2 regions of the Pseudomonas sp. 2835 genome follow, and region 1 is predicted to be linked to the other one. Evidence: predicted binding sites of a transcription regulator. Region 1 holds the regulator's gene; the other holds the start of a gene.

Region 1 (6,136 bases):
CCCGTTTCAAGGCGTTTCTGATTGGCGCGGCTTCAGGCCTGGTCGAGCCGCTGGCAGCGGTGGTGTGTGCCTGGCTGGTGACGGTGGCGGAGTTATTGCTGCCACTGGGGCTGGCCTGTGCGGCGGGGGCGATGTTGCTGGTAGTGACTCAGGAAATCATTCCCGAGTCGCGCAGCAACGGCCATCACCGACTGGCTAGTCTTGGCCTGTGCATCGGCTTCTGCCTGATGATGGTGATGGATACGGCGTTGTCGTGAGAAAACGGGGGCGGTTACTCGCCCTCGTCGAAATAGTTGTTGATCAGTTCGATCAGGGCATCGAGAGCCGCAGTCTCGTCCTCGCCCTCGGTGTGCAAATGCACCTGGGTGCCTTTGCCGGCGGCAAGCATCATGACCGCCATGATGCTCTTGCCGTCTACCAGTTTGTCTGGCGCCCGACCCACGCGTACCTGGCAGGGGAATCTGCCAGCGACGCCAACGAACTTCGCAGCCGCCCGGGCGTGCAGCCCCAGCTTGTTGATGATGGTGATTTCACGAGCGGGCATCGAGGCGCAGATCCTGTGGGCTAGAGGTCGCGGTGGCGAACCTGGACGTTCTTTAACGATTGTTGCAGTAGCTGGCCCAGACGCTCGGTCAGGTACACCGAACGGTGGTGGCCGCCCGTGCAGCCAATGGCAATGGTGACATACGCGCGGTTGCTGGCGGCAAAGCGTGGCAACCATTTGAGCAGGTAGCTGGAGATGTCCTGGAACATGTCCTCGACATCCGGCTGGGCTGCCAGGTAATCGATTACCGGTTGCTCCAGGCCCGAATGGTCGCGCAGTTCCGGCTTCCAGTAAGGGTTGGGCAGGCAACGCACATCGAACACTAGGTCGGCGTCTACCGGCATGCCGCGCTTGAAGCCGAAGGATTCGACCAGGAAGGCCGTGCCTGGCTCCGGCTGGTTGAGCAGGCGCAATTTGATCGAATCACGCAGCTGATACAGGTTCAGGTTGGTGGTATCGATCTTCAGGTCGGCGAGGTCGGCAATTGGCCCGAGCAGCTCGCTTTCGACTTCGATCGCTTCGGCCAGCGAGCGTTCGTTGTTGGTCAGCGGGTGGCGGCGGCGGGTTTCCGAGAAACGCTTGAGCAGGGTTTCTTCGTCGGCATCCAGGTACAGCACATCGCACTGGATATGCCGGCTACGGGCATCCTCGAGCAGCTCGGGAAAGCGCGAGAGGTGGCTGGGCAGGTTGCGCGCGTCAATCGACACGGCCACCTTGGGCTGCATCAATTCGGTGTTGATCAGGGCGCTTTCGGCCAGTTGCGGCAGCAAGCCAGCAGGCAGGTTGTCGATGCAGTAGTAGCCGTTGTCCTCAAGTACATCGAGGGCGGTACTCTTGCCGGAGCCAGACCGGCCACTAACGATGATCAAGCGCATGTTCAGTGCCCGTTTTGTACGTCCAGTACGACCTGGTACAAGGATTCGTTACTGGCGGCCGCACGCAGTTTTTCGCGTACGTCCTGGCGGTCGAGCATGCTGGCGATCTGGCGCAGCAGCTCCAGGTGCGCATCGGTAGCCGCTTCCGGGACCAGCAGTACGAACAGCAGGTCGACCGGGGCGCCATCGATGGCGTCGAAATCAATAGGGGCGTCAAGGTGCAACAGCGCGCTGACCGGCGACTCACAGCCCTTGAGGCGGCAATGGGGAATGGCAATGCCGTTGCCGAAACCGGTGGAGCCCAGTTTTTCCCGGGCGATCAGGGCTTCGTACACGATCTGGGTGTCCAGCTCGGGCACTTCTTTGCCGATCAGATTGGCGATCTGTTCGAGCGCACGTTTTTTACTGCCGCCCGGCACGTTCACGAGGGAACGGCCGGGGGTCAGGATGGTTTCAAGTCGGATCATGGATGAGGGGGATCAGCGGGCCGCTGCACCTTGCAGCAGGCTTTGCTGTTTTTCCTTGTGTTTTTTCAGTTGGCGGTCGAGCTTGTCAGTCAAGGCGTCGATCGCTGCATACATGTCTTGGTGTTCGGCATTTGCAACCACTTCGCCGCCCGGGATCTGCAGGGTGGCCTCGATCTTCTGTTGAAGCTTCTCGACCTTCATGATTACCGTCACATTGGTAATCTTGTCGAAATGCCCCTCCAAGCGAGCAAGCTTTTCAAGTACGTACTCACGCAGGGGCTGAGTAACTTCTACATGCTGTCCACTGATATTGACTTGCATACAGCTTCTCCTTTGTTGCCGGTGCATAAGAGGCAGGTATTGCGCCTGCCACTGAACTGCGGTGGCACACCTCAGGAGCCGTTACATCAATCGCTTGCGCTCGCTCGACGGTGCAATGCCGAGGGACTCGCGGTACTTGGCGACGGTGCGACGTGCTACCTGGATGCCTTGTGCCTCCAGTAAACCAGCGATCTTGCTGTCACTCAATGGCTTTTTCTGATTTTCCGCTGCAACCAGTTTCTTGATGATCGCGCGGATCGCCGTGGACGAGCATTCACCGCCTTCGGAGGTGCTGACGTGGCTGGAGAAAAAGTACTTCAGCTCGTAAATTCCGCGGGGCGTGTGCATGTATTTTTGCGTGGTCACGCGGGAAATGGTCGACTCGTGCATGCCCACCGCTTCGGCGATGTCGTGCAGCACCAGCGGCTTCATCGCCTCGTCGCCATGATCGAGGAAGCCGCGCTGGTGCTCGACGATCTGGGTGGCGACCTTCATCAAGGTTTCGTTGCGGCTTTGCAGGCTCTTGATGAACCAGCGCGCCTCCTGCAACTGGTTGCGCATGAAGGTGTTGTCGGCGCTGGTGTCGGCGCGACGGACGAAGCCTGCGTACTGCGGGTTGACGCGCAGGCGCGGTACCGCTTCCTGGTTGAGCTCGACCAGCCAGCGCTCGTTGTCCTTGCGCACGATCACGTCGGGTACCACGTATTCGGCTTCGCTGGATTCGATTTGCGAGCCCGGGCGCGGGTTGAGGCTCTGTACCAGTTCGATGACCTGGCGCAGCTCGTCTTCCTTGAGCTTCATGCGGCGCATCAGCTGGCTGTAGTCGCGGCCGCCGAGCAGGTCGATGAAGTCGCTGACCAGGCGCTGGGCTTCGGTCATCCACGGCGTGCGCGGCGGCAGTTGGCGCAGTTGCAGCAACAGGCACTCGCTGAGGTTGCGCGCGCCGATACCGGCGGGCTCGAACTGCTGGATGCGGTGCAGCACGGCTTCGACTTCGTCCAGCTCGATGTCGAGCTCGGGGTCGAAGGAGTCGCAGATTTCTTCCAGGGTTTCGTCGAGATAACCCTGGTTGTTGATGCAGTCGATCAGGGTCACGGCGATCAGCCGGTCGGTGTCGGACATCGGTGCCAGGTTGAGCTGCCAGAGCAGGTGGCTCTGCAGGCTTTCGCCAGCGGAGGTGCGGGTGGTGAAGTCCCACTCGTCATCATCGTTGCTGGGCAGGCTGCTGGCGCTGGTCTGGTAGATGTCTTCCCAAGCGGTATCGACCGGCAGCTCGTTGGGGATGCGTTCGTTCCATTCGCCTTCTTCGAGGTTGTCCACCGTCGGGGCGGTCTCCTGGAAGCTGGTTTCCTGAACTTCGGCGACGGGTTTGCTCTCGGCGTTGTCGGCCATCGGGTCGCTGTTGTCGAAGTCGTCGCCATCTTCCTGGCGCTCGAGCATCGGGTTTGATTCCAGCGCTTCCTGGATTTCCTGCTGGAGATCCAGGGTAGAAAGCTGGAGCAGACGTATGGCCTGTTGCAACTGCGGGGTCATCGTCAGTTGCTGGCCCATTCTTAGGACGAGCGATGGTTTCATGGCAGGGGCTTAACACCTTATTTGCCGGCGCACATGCGCCATCCACTACAAGGGCACCGAAGCGCCAACTTTAAGCAAATTATATGCCTGAAATTGCAGCGTTTGCCTAGAGCGCCGTAACAATTAAGCCATCATCTGGCCTGTTTACGAGCGCTCCGGCAGCGCCTTACACCTTGAGCCTACAGGCGGAACTCATGGCCGAGGTAAACCTCTTTGACCAGGTCGTTGGCCAGGATGGTCTCTGCATCGCCTTCGGCGATCAGCTGGCCATCGTTGACGATGTAAGCGGTTTCGCAGATATCCAGGGTTTCACGGACGTTGTGGTCGGTGATCAGAACGCCGATGCCCTTGGCCTTCAGGTGATGGATGATCTGCTTGATGTCGCCAACCGAGATCGGGTCGACACCGGCAAAGGGTTCGTCGAGCAGGATGAACTTGGGTGCGGTGGCCAGGGCGCGGGCAATCTCGACGCGGCGGCGCTCACCACCGGAAAGGCTCATGCCGAGGTTGTCGCGGATGTGGCTGATGTGGAATTCCTGCAGCAGGCTTTCCAGCTCCTTGCGCCGGCCATCGCGGTCCAGGTCCTTGCGGGTTTCGAGGATCGCCATGATGTTGTCGGCGACCGACAGCTTGCGAAAGATCGAGGCTTCCTGCGGCAGGTAGCCAATACCGGCGCGGGCACGGCCGTGCATGGGCTGGTGACTGACATCAAGGTCGTCGATCAGCACGCGGCCCTGATCGGCCTGAACCAGGCCGACGATCATGTAGAAGCAGGTAGTCTTGCCGGCGCCGTTAGGGCCGAGCAGGCCGACGATCTGGCCGCTGTCGATCGACAGGCTGACGTCGCGGACCACTTGCCGGCTCTTGTAGCTCTTGGCCAGGTGCTGGGCTTTGAGGGTTGCCATTTACTCGGCCTTCTTCTTCGGCTGGATCACCATGTCGATGCGCGGACGCGACTCGGTGACTTTGCCACCGCGACCGGCGGTAGCGATCTGTTTCACCGTGTCATAGACGATCTTCTCGCCTTCGGTGGTGTTGCCTTCGTTGATAACCTTGGCGCGGTCGATCAGGACGATGCGGTTTTGCGGCGCATTGTACTGGATGGTCTTGCCATAGCCCTGCATCTTGTCTGGCTTGGCGGCGCTCTGCTGCTGTTCGAAGTAGGCCAGGTTGCCCACCGAGGTCACCACGTCGATGTCGCCACCGGCGGTACGGGTGATGGTCACGGTGTTGCCTTTGATCATCATCGAGCCCTGGGTGATGATCACGTCACCGGTGTAGGTGGCGATGCCTTTCTTGTCGTCCAGTTGAGCGTGGTCGGCCTGGATGCGGATCGGCTGGTCACGGTCGTTCGGCAGGGCCCAGGCGCTCGCGCTTCCCAGTGCTGCGCTCAGGCTGAGCAAAAAGGGGAGGGTTTTAACGAGCCTCATACTGTCCTCTTACGTTGGACAGCAGGTCCATCCTGCCGTCTTTCAAATACGCTTTCATTCCATTGCCCGTAGTGACGCCACCGGCGCCGTCGATTCTAACGGCTTGCTCGGTTTGCGCATATTGCTTCTGCGGGAATACCGTCATGCGGCTGCTGGTAATGATCATGGTGCGGTTCTTTTCGTCGGTGCGGGCAACCCGTACCGAATCGATCAGTTCGACTTCGCTGCCGTCGGGATTGACCTCGCCGCGCTCGCTCTGCACGTGCCACGGATAAGTGGTGCCGCGGTACATCTGCAGGTCGGGTTTGGTCAGCAGGGTGACTTCGCTGGCCTTGAGGTGCTCGACCTTGTCGGCGGTCATCTCGTACTGCATCTTGCCGTCAGGCAAAAACTGCACGCTGTGAGCGTTCACCGCGTAATAGTCGATGGCGCTCTGGTCCGGCCCGGCAACCGGCTTGTTGTCGAGGAAACTCTCGGGGCTGATGTTCCAGTAGCCGACCGCCACCAGCAGGGCGGCGATCACACTGAACAGCGCAATGTTGCGGATTTTCTTACTGAACATGTGTCGCTCTACAGGTAATGGGCGTTGGCCGCGTCAAGATTGCCCTGGGCTTGCAGGATCAGTTCGCAGAATTCGCGCGCTGCCCCTTCGCCGCCACGTGCCCGGGTTACCCCGTGGGCGTGCTCGCGGACGAAAGCGGCGGCATTGGCCACCGCCATGCCCAGGCCGACCCGGCGGATCACCGGCAGGTCAGGCAGGTCGTCGCCCAGATAGGCGACCTGTTCATAGCTTAGGTTGAGCTGGCCGAGAAGCTCGTCCAATACCACCAGTTTATCTTCCCGGCCCTGGTACAGGTGAGGGATGCCGAGGTTCTTTGCCCGGCGCTCGACCACCGGGGTCTTGCGCCCGCTGATGATCGCCGT
Region 2 (6,136 bases), on a different contig from region 1:
GAACAGTGAAACCAGCGCCAACAGCGCCGCCGGTATCGCCTCGGCCACCAACAGCAAGACCGGCGCCAACAAGCAGGCCCTGGGCAAGGACGCGTTCCTGCAGTTGCTGGTGACCCAGATGCAGCACCAGAACCCGCTCGATCCGCAGGACAACAGCGAGTTCGTGGCCCAGCTGGCGCAGTTCAGCAGCCTGGAAGGCATCACCTCGCTGAACGAGTCGGTGACCGCGATTTCCGGCAACTACAAGTCCTCGCAGGCGCTGCAGGCCTCGTCGCTGGTCGGTCGCTCGGTGATCGCCCAGACCGACAAGGCCGTGGTCGACACCACCAAGAGCTTCAACGGTTCGGTGGTGGTCCCGCAGGCGCTCAGCAATGCCACCGTCACCATTACCGACAAGGATGGCAAGGTGGTCAAGACCATCGACATGGGGGCGCAGAAGGCCGGTAATGCCTCTTTCGTCTGGGATGGCACCAACGACAAGGGCGAGAAGGTCGATCCGGGTACCTACACCTTTGCCGCCAAGACCACTGTCGATGGCAAGCAGCTGGACATGTACACCATGCTGCCGGCCACCGTCAGCAGCGTCACCATCAGTCAGACTGGCGGCGAGATGATGCTCAATCTTGCTGGCCTGGGCAGCATCGCCCTGTCCAAAGTCCAAACCATCGGTATATAGAGCCGGCTAACGCGGCACAAGGAGTGAAAGATGTCATTCAATATCGGCCTTAGCGGTCTCTATGCAGCCAACAAGCAACTGGACGTGACCGGCAACAACATCGCCAACGTCGCCACCACCGGTTTCAAATCGTCGCGCGCAGAATTCGCCGACGTCTACTCGGCCAACAAGCTCGGCGTCGGTACCAACAACATCGGTAACGGTGTGCGCCTGGCAGCGGTATCGCAGCAATTCACCAATGGCGATATCACCAACACCGGCAACGTGCTGGACATGGGTATCCAGGGTCAGGGCTTCTTCGTTCTCAGCGATAACGGCGCGCTCAGCTACACCCGTGCCGGTGCCTTCCAGACCAACAAGGACAACTATGTTGTCACTGCTGACGGCCTGCGCCTGCGCGGCTACGGCGTCGATGAAAACGGCAAGATCATCAATGGCGTGCTGACTGACCTCAAGATCGACACTTCGGCGTTGGCGCCAAAGAGCACCACCGCGATCGATCAGGGCCTGAACCTGAACTCGTCGGACAAGGTCATTCCGGCGACCACCACCTTCAGCCCGACCGACGAAAACAGCTGGAACAAGACCTTCGCCACCAAGATCTACGACAGCCAGGGTAATGAGCACGTCATGGATCAGTACTACGTCAAGACCGGGACCAACACCTGGAAGTCGTATACCCTGATCGATGGCCGCAACCCGCTGAACCCGGCCCAAGAGCCGCCAAAGGCGCTGGAAGGCACCATTGAGTTCAACTCCGACGGTAGCGTCAAGAGCATGACTGCCGGTGCCGCGGGCTCGGGTTACGAGGTGGTGAACAAGGTCTTCAAGTTGACCGGCTGGATCCCTGCCGAGGTGACCAATGCCAGTGCCAAGCCGCCGGTCTGGGGTTCCAACGGTTCGGCTGCCAATGCGGGTGGCATCGCCATCGACATGACCGATACTACCTCGTACAACACCCCGACCACGCGCCTGTCGCAAAGCCAGGATGGTTACGCTACCGGTATCCTGTCGAGCCTGAGCATCGACTCCAGCGGCGTGATGTTCGCAAGCTTCAGCAACCAGCAGTCGCGTGCCATCGGCCAGGTCGCCATTGCCAGCTTCGCCAACGAGCAAGGCCTGCAGCCTATGGGTGGTACTCGCTGGACCGAAACCTACTCCTCGGGTATCCCGGGTATCGATGCACCGAAGACCGGTACCCTGGGCGCCATCGCTTCCAACTCGCTGGAGGCGTCCAACGTCAACCTGACCAATGAGCTGGTCGAGCTGATCAAGGCGCAGAGCAACTACCAGGCCAACGCCAAGACCATCTCGACCCAGAGCACCATCATGCAGACCATCATCCAGATGACCTGATGCGGGTTTGAGGCAGTTGGTATGAGCAGACCCCTTTCTCGGAAGGGGTCTTGTATTTCAGGGGTGTCGATCATGTTGCAACGATGGCTGATGGCAGTGTTTGCCGTGCTGTTGATGAGCCAGGCCTGGGCTGATGCTGCGCCCTGGTATCGCTGGGAAAGCCAGGTCACCGGGCGCCTGGTATGCGCGCAGTTTTCCCCGGGCGAGGGCTGGAAGCGTTTTGCCGGTCCTTTCAATAACGCGGCTTGCCGCGACTACTGAGCTTGCCGCTAGCGGCAAACCGGCGCCGTAATTTCGACGGCGCTGTCTCCGTGCGAGTCTTCGCGCAGCGCTAAAACCCTTGTTCTATTGGGCTTTCAGGTCTTTTGCAAAAGTTGGTTTGAAACTTGCTACAGGCACTGCAGAGCAGCGGCGGACGGCAAGTGTTCGCCAGCGCAGCGGAGGATGACTGTGGACAAGATGCTATACGTGGCCATGACCGGCGCCAGCCAGAACGCGCTGGCGCAGAAGGCCCATGCCAACAACCTGGCGAACATTTCCACCAGCGGTTTTCAGCGCGACCTGGAGCAGGCGCGTTCGATGCCGGTGTTTGGTGACAGCTTTCCGGCGCGGGCCTACGCCATGACCGAACGCCCGGCCACCGATTTCAGCCCGGGCTCGATGCAAGAGACCGGCCGTGACCTGGACATCGCCATCGGCGGCGACGGCTTCATTGCCGTGCAGGCCCCGGATGGCAGCGAAGCCTATGTGCGTACCGCCAGCCTGAACATTGACGGCCTGGGTGTGCTGCGCGCCGGCAACGGCATGCCGGTGATGGGCAATGGCGGGCCGATTGCCGTGCCGCCAGAGCAAAAGGTCGAGATCGGCCAGGACGGCACCATCAGCATTCGCGCCATGGGCGAGGGCCCACGGGTCATGGCCGAGGTCGACCGCATCAAGCTGGTCAACCCGGACCTGAAGACCATGACCAAGGGCCTGGACGGCATGATCCACACCAAGAGCGGCCAACCCGCGCCTGCCGACGCCAACGTCCAGGTGGTTTCCGGTTTCCTGGAGTCGAGCAACGTCAATGCGGTCGAGGAAATGACCTCGGTGCTGGCGCTGTCCCGTCAATTCGAACTGCACATCAAGATGATGACCACGGCCAAAGAAGGCGACGAAGCCATGGCTCGGGTTTTGCAGATCGGCTAATTACACAGACGTAGCGCCGTAAAACAGGCGCGCGAGGAGAACAGCATGCTTCCGGCTCTTTGGGTCAGTAAAACCGGTTTGTCCGCCCAGGACACCAACCTGACGACCATTTCCAACAACCTGGCCAACGTCTCGACCACCGGCTTCAAGCGTGATCGCGCCGAGTTCCAGGACCTGCTCTACCAGATCAAGCGTCAGCCTGGCGCCCAGTCGACCCAGGACAGCGAGCTGCCGTCGGGCCTGCAAGTAGGTACCGGTGTGCGCATTGTCGGCACCCAGAAAAACTTCAGCACCGGCAGCCTGCAGACCACCGAGAACCCGCTGGACATGGCGGTCAACGGCCGTGGCTTCTTCCAGATCCTGCAGCCGGACGGCACGGTTTCGTACACCCGCGACGGTACCTTCCACCTGAACTCCGACGGCCAGATCGTCACCGCCAATGGCTTCGCCCTGGAACCTGCGATCGTCGTGCCGCCAGAGGCGCAGACCTTCACCGTCGGCCAGGACGGCACCGTGTCGATCACCACTGCCGGCAACCCGGCGGCGCAGATCATTGGCAACATCCAGACCGCCGACTTCATCAACCCGGCCGGCCTGCAGGCCATGGGCAGCAACCTGTTCCTGGAAACCGCCGCCAGCGGCGCGCCGCAAATCGGCACCCCGGGCCTCAACGGTTTTGGCGTGGTGCAGCAGCAGACCCTGGAAAACTCCAACGTCAGCACCGTGGAGGAACTGGTCAACATGATCACCACCCAGCGTGCCTACGAGATGAACTCCAAGGTCATTTCCACCGCCGACCAGATGCTCTCGTTCGTTACCCAGAACCTGTAAGTGAAGTCTTCGAGGTCGCTTGAACGGCGCCTGTTACACCGTGAGGTCAGAGTCATGAGTCGTTTGTTATCTGTACTTGCCCTGAGTGGGATCGCCTTGCTGGCCGGCTGCGTCGCGCCGACGCCCAAGCCCAACGATCCCTACTACGCGCCGGTATTGCCGCGTACGCCATTGCCGGCGGCGGCCAACAACGGCTCGATCTACCAGGCCGGCTTCGACCAGAACCTGTACAGCGACCGCAAGGCCTTCAGGGTCGGTGACATCATCACCATCACCCTCAACGAGCGCACCCAGGCAAGCAAGAACGCCAACTCGCAGATCGCCAAGAACAGCAAGGCCGATATCGGCCTGACTTCGCTGTTCGGTGGCAGCATGACCACCAACAACCCGTTCGGTGACGGCGACCTGAGCCTTAGCGCTGGCTACAACGGCGACCGTGCAACCAAGGGCGACAGCAAGGCGGCGCAGGGCAACACCCTGACCGGCTCGATCACCGTCACCGTCGCCGACGTGTTGCCCAACGGCATCATTGCCGTGCGCGGCGAGAAGTGGCTGACGCTCAACACCGGCGATGAGCTGGTGCGTATCGCCGGGATGATCCGTGCTGATGACATTGCCACCGACAACACTGTGCCTTCGACCCGTGTTGCCGATGCGCGCATTACCTATTCGGGTACCGGCTCGTTCGCCGATGCCAGTCAGCCGGGTTGGCTCGACCGGTTCTTCATCAGCCCGCTTTGGCCTTTCTAGGTTCGGATGACCATGTTCAACTTCAAGCAGCTGATTGCCGCTACGATTCTGCTGTCCACTGCGTTCGCCGTGCAGGCCGAGCGTCTGAAGGACATCGCCAGTATTTCCGGCGTGCGCACCAACCAGTTGATCGGCTACGGCCTGGTGGTGGGGCTCAATGGCACGGGTGACCAGACTACCCAGACGCCGTTCACCCTGCAGACCTTCAACAACATGCTCTCGCAATTCGGCATCAAGGTGCCGCCAGGCTCGGGCAACGTGCAGCTGAAAAACGTTGCCGCAGTTTCGGTGCATGCCGACCTGCCGGCGTTCGCCAAGCCGGGCCAGGTGGTGGACATCACCGTTTCCTCGATCGGCAACTCCAAGAGCCTGCGCGGCGGCAGCCTGCTGATGACCCCGCTCAAGGGTATCGACGGCAACGTCTACGCCATCGCTCAGGGCAACCTGGTAGTGGGCGGTTTCGATGCTGAAGGCCGCGACGGCTCGAAGATTACCGTCAACGTGCCGTCGGCCGGTCGCATCCCCGGTGGTGCTTCGGTCGAGCGCGCCGTGCCCAGTGGTTTCAACCAGGGCAACAGCCTGACCCTGAACCTCAATCGCCCCGACTTCACCACCGCCAAGCGCATCGTCGACAAGGTCAACGAGCTGCTCGGCCCGGGTGTGGCCCAGGCCCTGGACGGTGGTTCGGTACGGGTTACCGCGCCGCTCGATCCGAGCCAGCGGGTCGACTACCTGTCGATTCTCGAGAACCTCGAGATCGATCCGGGCCAGGCCGTGGCCAAGGTCATCATCAACTCGCGTACCGGCACGATCGTCATCGGTCAGAACGTCAAGGTGTCGCCGGCGGCGGTCACCCACGGCAGCCTGACCGTGACCATCACCGAAGACCCGATTGTCAGCCAGCCGGGGCCGTTCTCCAATGGCGAGACCGCCGTGGTGCCGCGTTCGCGGGTCAATGCCGAGCAGGAAGCCAAGCCGATGTTCAAGTTCGGCCCCGGTACCACCCTGGATGAAATCGTCCGTGCGGTGAACCAGGTGGGTGCTGCGCCCGGTGACCTGATGGCGATCCTCGAAGCCCTGAAACAGGCCGGCGCCTTGCAAGCCGACCTGATCGTGATCTGAGGGGGCAGGCCATGGATATGCCCAAAAGCGCCTTCAATGCCGCCGACAGTGGTGCCTACACCGACCTCAATCGCCTGAACTCGCTGAAGGTTGGTGATCGCGACAGCGACGCCAACTTGCGCAAGGTGGCCCAGGAATTCGAGTCGCTGTTTCTCAACGAGATGCTCAAGTCGATGCGCTCGGCCAGCGACGTGCTGGCCAAGGACAACC

What was found. The regulator sigma-54, encoded in region 1, starts transcription at its own class of promoters, with help from an activator protein. The targets are predictions, from matches to a motif close to ANTGGCATNNANNTTGCTNT.
Region 2: the regulator sigma-54 is predicted to act here: its motif matches at 2,406-2,425, upstream of ABIE20_RS17775 (flagellar basal body rod protein FlgF).

Annotation. Positions count from the first base shown of each region.
Region 1 covers NZ_JBNDLE010000002.1:343,966-350,101, forward strand. Annotated here, with positions in the region: gene ABIE20_RS03660 (ZIP family metal transporter) at 1-257, shown strand, start outside; gene ABIE20_RS03665 (HPr family phosphocarrier protein) at 272-544, opposite strand; gene rapZ (RNase adapter RapZ) at 565-1,419, opposite strand; gene ptsN (PTS IIA-like nitrogen regulatory protein PtsN) at 1,422-1,886, opposite strand; gene hpf (ribosome hibernation-promoting factor, HPF/YfiA family) at 1,899-2,207, opposite strand; gene ABIE20_RS03685 (RNA polymerase factor sigma-54) at 2,289-3,782, opposite strand; gene lptB (LPS export ABC transporter ATP-binding protein) at 3,962-4,687, opposite strand; gene lptA (lipopolysaccharide transport periplasmic protein LptA) at 4,688-5,212, opposite strand; gene lptC (LPS export ABC transporter periplasmic protein LptC) at 5,199-5,774, opposite strand; gene ABIE20_RS03705 (KdsC family phosphatase) at 5,783-6,136, opposite strand, start outside.
Region 2 covers NZ_JBNDLE010000012.1:32,911-39,046, forward strand. Annotated here, with positions in the region: gene flgD (flagellar hook assembly protein FlgD) at 1-676, shown strand, start outside; gene flgE (flagellar hook protein FlgE) at 707-2,032, shown strand; gene ABIE20_RS17770 (hypothetical protein) at 2,105-2,293, shown strand; gene ABIE20_RS17775 (flagellar basal body rod protein FlgF) at 2,483-3,223, shown strand; gene flgG (flagellar basal-body rod protein FlgG) at 3,269-4,054, shown strand; gene flgH (flagellar basal body L-ring protein FlgH) at 4,109-4,804, shown strand; gene ABIE20_RS17790 (flagellar basal body P-ring protein FlgI) at 4,817-5,926, shown strand; gene flgJ (flagellar assembly peptidoglycan hydrolase FlgJ) at 5,938-6,136, shown strand, end outside.